2 regions of the Mesorhizobium monacense genome follow, and region 2 is predicted to be linked to the other one. Evidence: predicted binding sites of a transcription regulator. Region 2 holds the regulator's gene; the other holds the start of a gene.
The links. Region 2 encodes LexA, which represses DNA repair genes until DNA is damaged. Its sites were predicted from a motif close to TGTTCNNNNTGTGTTCNG; they were not measured.
Positions count from the first base shown of each region.

Region 1: the regulator LexA is predicted to act here: its motif matches at 1,986-2,003, upstream of AC1RUK_RS18195 (sel1 repeat family protein).

Region 1 is NZ_CM165567.1:3,707,663-3,711,070, reverse strand. It holds gene AC1RUK_RS18215 (AMP nucleosidase) at 1-514, opposite strand, end outside; gene AC1RUK_RS18210 (hypothetical protein) at 633-827, opposite strand; gene AC1RUK_RS18205 (hypothetical protein) at 868-1,020, opposite strand; gene AC1RUK_RS18200 (DUF2147 domain-containing protein) at 1,261-1,602, opposite strand; gene AC1RUK_RS18195 (sel1 repeat family protein) at 2,138-2,404, shown strand; gene AC1RUK_RS18190 (ABC transporter substrate-binding protein) at 2,826-3,408, shown strand, end outside.
Region 2 is NZ_CM165567.1:2,425,490-2,428,897, reverse strand. It holds gene AC1RUK_RS11675 (ComEC/Rec2 family competence protein) at 1-1,155, shown strand, start outside; gene lexA (transcriptional repressor LexA) at 1,149-1,889, opposite strand; gene kynU (kynureninase) at 2,352-3,408, shown strand, end outside.

The DNA of each region.
Region 1 (3,408 bases), 1.3 Mb from region 2:
GCCTCGGCTCGCCGAACGCCACTTCGAAGGTGCCGTTGGCGATCTGGTCGTCGGTGCCGTCGAGGTCAGGCACGTCGAACAGATCGCGGATCGGCCGCTTGATGCGCTCGGCGGCAGCGCCGTCGACATGGGTGCCTTCAAGGAAGGCGAAATGCAGCGGGATCGGCGTGGTCGATTCCGAAACCGTGACCTGAACGCCGTGATTGCGCATGATCAGGCGAAGCTGTTCGATGAGATAGCTCTCGAACAGCATCGGCTGGGTGATGGTGGTCGAGAAATGCCCCGGCGTCGGCATATGGCCATAGGCCTGCCGCGAGTCGATCTGCGTGAAGGAACTCGTGGTGACGCCGATCTCCGGGTAGAAGGCCCGATAGCGCTTGTTGTTGTCGCCGCCCGCGGCCAGCGCCGTGAAGGAATCGCGCAGGAACTTGGTGTTGCGGTCGTAAAGCGCCTGCAAGGCCGCGACCGCCTTCTTGGCGTCGTCGTAGCTCTGCTTGCCGAAAGGCTCCGGCATGACGACCGATTCGATGGCTTGGGGGTAGATTCGCTTTTCCATGGCTCAATATAGAGACTTGGAAGGGCGCTTGGGAGGGGGAGGCGGGCCGAACGTGACCGGGCGGCAAGTTTTTTCTTCAGCCGCGCTGCAGGCTGACCAGGAGCACAAAGCCGACGCCGTTCTTCTTCAACGCCGGCGCCTCGATCGTCGAGCCCGCATCGGCGCGGATCATCGGCACCGCCAGCACCGGGGCGGCGAGAAGCGTCAGGATGAGCGCTGTCCGCGGCAGGAGCCGAAGGATCGTCAGGGCGCTGGTGGCGATGCGGTTCATGGTCGTTTGCTTTTCTTTGGGTTTCTGGTGCTTTGTCGTTTCAGTGGCGAAGATGGTTCGAACAGCCGAAGCTGCAGGAATTGGCAGCGTCCCAGGAGCGGGCCGGACGGCCTGCTTCGGCGACGAGGATGGCGAACAACATGCCGAACAGGCTCATCAGCAGGCAGACGATGGCGAAGCGGCGAGCGAGCATTGGCGTGGTGTCCTCCTTCAATACCGAGGAGAATGCCCGAATGCCTCTGAACCGGCTCTGATGCCGGCGTTCATCTGCGGTTCAAATTGATTGACGGTGTTTTGGACGTCGCGCAGGGGCGTGAGGTCGAGGCTGTGCGCCTGCCCCTTGGCAACAACAAGTCGGCGGCGCCACCGCGCAGCGCAAAAGGAAACGGGGCCGCGAAGGCCCCGTTCTCTCATTCTTTGGCGGTGAAGACGATCAGAGCTTGTGCCAGGTCTGGCTCTTGCAGATCAGTCCGCCGAGCACGCAGCCGCTCATCTTGAGCGAGGTGCCCGAAAGCGTCGCCTTGCCGGAATAGGTCTTGTCGTTTGCCGGATCGGTGATGTCGCCGGCATATTTGTTGTCGCCGGCAGGCTTGAGCGAGCCGATGGTCTTGCCGGCATATTTGCCGGTCTTGAGCGTGATCGAAAACGAACCGCCGCCAGCGATGGCTGCGGTATCGCCGGCCTGTGTCTTCCAATTGCCTTCGATCGGGTCGGCCCATGCCGCACCGGTCATGATCAAGGTGGCCGCCAGGGCCAGGCTCACTTTTCGAAACATGTCTGTCCTCCCTATGGGTTCCGATGGGGCTCCGTTCCGCCTTCCCGCCCTTACGCAAACGTAAGCTAATCCAGCTTCCAGCAAAACAAAAGCGGTGCCGCCACGGAAGGTTTCGGGATTTATTCGCTACCGTCGGCGAACAAATGAAGCGATCTCGACCTACAGCGCTGCGCGTCTTCTTGGACGCGCAAAGGACGCTGCAGCACTTTAATTGGCGCATGATCCTTTCCGAAAATCGATTTCGATTTTCGGGTCATGCGCTGGTGATTGGTTCCCGTGGTTAGCGGAGTCTTGACCCGGCTGCTCGGAATTTTCGTCAAATTTTTCGCAAACAGGCTGAATCGCTGGCTTTGTATCCTTAACGAATTTCCGCGTTTACCTCTTGTTTTAGCTTTGTTTTCCTCAAATTAAGCACGCCATTTAACGACGGATTCAAGGCTCGGCTGCATTCTCGAAAGCATCGAAAGAGCGGCCCCCCAAGGGATACCAAGGGACAGAAGGAGGCAGCTCTCGGGAGCCAGACAGGGGATTTGAAATGGCACGTTTTGAAATGCTTGAAGCCGGCTTCGGCGCCATGGGGGCAACTGCCCAGGCCGACATTCTTTTCGAACTGGGCATGATGTATGCGACCGGCCGCGATTGCGAGACCGACGTCATCGCCGCCCACAAATGGTTCAACATCGCCGCCATCAAGGGTTCGGTCCGCGCCGCGGAGTTGCGCTCGGAACTGTCGGCCGCGATGTCCAAGGCCGAGATCGCCAAGGCGCTGCGCGAAGCGCGCGAATGGATGACGATGCACTGAGCAGCGGGTACGGGGCAGGAACGCTTTTGGGTCAAGGCCGCGAAAGACGGCCGGCCCCACCAGGGACAAGGCCGCGAGAAGACGGCCATATTAACAAGACCAAGAACACGGCAGGCCGACTCCGGCCAAGCGGTACGGCAGACAGGGAAGTGAGCGGGTTTCGGGGCGCGGGGGCGTTCGGGGAAACTCCATTGGCAAAAGCCGCGACCGGCCGGGACAAGGCCGGCGCGGCTTTGGCTTTCTTGGCCCGGGCGAGATCAGGCCGCGTCTATGACTGAAGCATGTTCGGTGGTGATACTGCGCAGGCCCAATCGAGTGCCTGCGATGCGCCAAGACATGCCGGGCGAAGGGTGAAATTGTCCCGCCATCTGAAAGAAGCGTGGCCGGAAGGGTCGCGCGTGAGTGGAGGAGCACTATCACCATGAAAAAATTGGGTATTTTGAGCGCGGCCGTATTGAGCCTGATGATGAGCGCACCGGTTGCGTTTGCCGACGACATCACCGTCTCGGTGGTCGGCCCGATGACCGGCCAACTCGCCAACATCGGCGACCAGTTCAAGCAGGGCGCACAGGCAGCCGCCGACGCCATCAATGCCGCAGGCGGTGTCAACGGCAACAAGATCAAGCTCGACATCCAGGACGACCAGTGCGATCCGAAGCAGGCTGTCTCGGTCGCCAACCGCATCGTCGCCGACGGGACCAAGTTCGTCGACGGCCATGCCTGCTCGGGCTCGAGCATTCCTGCCTCGGCCGTCTATGCCGAAGCCGGCACGCTGATGATGAGCCCGGCGTCATCCAACCCGGAGCTGACCGATGCCGCGGCAAAGGCCGGCTGGCCGACGATCATGCGCCTCTATACGCGCGACGATGCGCAGGGCGCCTTCATCGGCCCGTGGATCGCCAAGAAATACGCCGGCAAGAACGTCGTCATCCTGCATGACAAGAGCGCCTACGGCCAGGGCGTTGCCGACGCCGTCAAGGCGACGATGAATGCCGGCGGCCTCA
Region 2 (3,408 bases):
GTCGGCCCGAGCTTCCAGATGTCGTTTGCGGCGACCGCGGCCCTTGTCGGTGCCTATGCCGGCTGGTCGGACTACCGTGCCGGCAGAGCGACGTCGCCGCCGCCACGGCGATCGCCGCTCGCCTTCGTCACGCGAAAATTCCTGCTCGGCATGGGCGGCCTCGCCATGACCTCCATCATCGCCGGCAGTGCGACCGCGCTCTTCGCCATCTGGCATTTTCAGCGCGTGTCGCCGCTCAGCCTGCTTGCCAACCTGGCCGTCATGCCGATCGTCTCGCTGATCGTCATGCCGTTCGCCGTGCTCAGCGCGCTGGCGATGCCGTTCGGCGCCGATGGACCCTTCCTCTATGTGATGGGCAAGGGGCTGACGGCGATGATCGCAATATCCGGATGGATTTCCGAGCGCTCGCCGATCGATGCTGTCGGGCTGATCTCCATTCAGTCGGTACTGCTGGTGACGATCGCGCTGGTCATCGCCACCATGGCGACGACATGGCTCAGGCTGGCAGCCGTTCCGTTCGCATTCGCCGGCCTGCTGACTGTCTCCGACACTCGCACGCCTGACGTTCTCGTCTCGGAGGATGGGCATCTTGTGGCAATGCCGATCGGGGGCGGCGAACTCGCCATCAACCGCGTGCGATCGAACGAGTTCACCACCGACAACTGGAAACGGGCTGTGAAGTCCGAAACCATTGTGGAGCCCGAGACCTTCGAGAAGGGTGACGCGCGGTTCGACATGGATCCGGCCGACCTGCCGCCGGGCTCACCCTTCTACTGCAGCAGCGGTCTTTGCCTCGCGCGGCATCCGTCTGGCGCGATCATCGCGTATGCAGAAGACCGCAAGGACGCGTGGCGGGCGTGTGCTTTCGCTACCCTGATCATCGTCAACGACGCCACCGCCTACGACCCTTGCCGCAATCCGCTTGTCCTTGTCGTCAGGAAACGGCAACTTGCCCGCTTGGGCAGCGCCGCTGTCTTCTTCGATCAGCAATCGGCAATCGCGCCGGCAGAGATAGACTTCGCGGTCGAGCAGCCGTACCGGCCCTGGCACGAGCAGCGAAGATTCTCACGCGAGGCGAGGGGCCTGCCGCCTTACAAGAGACCCGAAAGGCAGGCCAGCAAACCGCCGCCAAAACAACCGCCGCCGCCTCAGTAGCGGCGGATCAGACCGACCAGCTTGCCCTGCACCTTGACCCGGTCGGGCCCGAAGATGCGGGTTTCATAGGCCGGATTGGCGGCTTCCAGCGCAATCGAGGCGCCCTTGCGGCGGAAGCGCTTCAGCGTCGCTTCCTCCTCGTCGACCAGCGCCACTATGATCTCTCCCGGGCTCGCCGTGTCGGCGTTGCGGATGATGACCGTATCGCCGTCGAAGATCCCGGCCTCGATCATCGAATCGCCCTTGACCTCCAGCGCGTAATGCTCGCCGCCCATGATCATGTCCGGCGGCACCGAGATCGAATGCGTCTGATGCTGGATGGCGTCGATCGGCACACCGGCCGCGATCCGCCCCATCACCGGGATGGACACTGCCGCAACCGCATCGTCGTCATTGCCCGCCTGGGGCGTGCGCGACGATGCCATAGGCTTGATCTGCCGTCCGAGGCCGCCCTGCCCAAGACTGCCCTGAATGACGCTCGGCGAGAACTTCTTCGCCGCATTGAGGCCGGGAGCAATCGAGTCCGGCAGGCGCAGCACTTCGAGCGCGCGCGCCCGATTGGGCAGCCGGCGAATGAAACCGCGCTCCTCCAGCGCCGTGATCAGCCGGTGGATGCCCGACTTCGAGGCAAGATCGAGCGCCTCTTTCATTTCGTCGAAGGAGGGTGGAATGCCGCTTTCCTTCAGCCGCTCATGGATGAACATCAGCAGTTCATGTTGTTTGCGTGTCAGCATCGCGGCCCCCAACGGAATCAGAAAAACAAACCCAGAACAAACACTATCTGTTCCAGTTGTGTTCCGCAACTGTTTAAAGTTTAATGAATGGGTTAAGGCTCCCGAAACGATGTCGCGTGCGACAGCGAATATCCCAGCCCCTTAGATGCCGGCTTCATCGCATTGATTTTGTTATCGTTTACGGCCAACCACCGGCCTGGGAGCTGGTTGGAAGTCGGCAATCATTCGCCGCAAACAATGTAGGTAGGGCCGTGTTTGACGATCCAGCCCGCTCGATGCACCGTGAACGAAACGAACTCAAAATGCCAACTATGAGCAGGGGTCGAGGGTGTCGTTGGGCCGATAAGTCATCAATGCAGGTTCTTGCAGCGCGATGGCCTGTGATGAGAGAAAGTACCGATCGTCGGCTTGTGTCATCATTGCGTGCCGGTGTCGTGCGTATCTGGGGGGAGCAGACATATCATGACAGGAATTCCTGATCTTGCGGCCGTCGAAGCGATGGACGCCGCGGATCCACTGCGCCCCTTGCGCGACCGCTTCATCCTGCCCGAAGGGGTAATCTATCTCGACGGCAATTCGCTGGGTGCAGCCTCGCATGCCGCCTTCGACGAGCTACGCAAGGCGGCGACCGAAGAATGGGCGTACGACCTCATCCGCGCCTGGAACACTGCCGGCTGGTTCAACATGCCGGTCGAACTCGGCGATCAGCTCGGGCGCCTGATCGGCGCCGCTCCCGGCCAGACGGTGGTCTGCGACACGACATCGATCAACATCTACAAGCTGCTGCACGCGGCAATGGCCATCCGGCCGGATCGGCCCGTCATCGTCGCCGAGGGCGACAGCTTTCCGACCGACCTCTACATGGCTGAAGGTGTCGCCTCGACTCGAAAGAACACTGTGCTGCGCCTTGCAGGCGTCGACGCACCGACGATCGAAGAGCTGATCGACGACCGGGTCGCGGTGGTGCTGGTCAACCACGTCAACTACAAGTCAGGCGAACTGCGTGACATGACGGCGCTGACGCGCATCGCCCATGACGCCGGGGCGCTGATCGTCTGGGATCTCTGCCACACAGCAGGCGCCATGCCGGTCGAACTGGACACGGCGAATGCCGATTTCGCTGTCGGCTGCACCTACAAATATTTGAATGGCGGCCCGGGCTCTCCCGCCTTCATCTATGCCGCGGAGCGCCATCATGCCGATGTGCTGCAGCCGCTCAGCGGATGGTGGAGCCACGCGCGGCCCTTCGCCTTCGAGCAGGCCTACGCAGCCGGCACCGGCATCCGCCGGTTTCTGTGCGGCACGCAGCCGGTCCTGTCGATGCGCACGCTGAAGGGCGCGCTCGACATCTGGAACGATGTCGACATGGCGGCCGTGAGAAAGAAAAGCATCGCCCTGGCCGACCTGTTCATCGAACTCGTCGAGGCAAAATGCGGCGCCTATGGTCTCACGCTCGAAAGCACCCGCGACAGCGCCAGGCGCGGCAGCCAGATTTCATTCATGCACGAGCACGGCTACC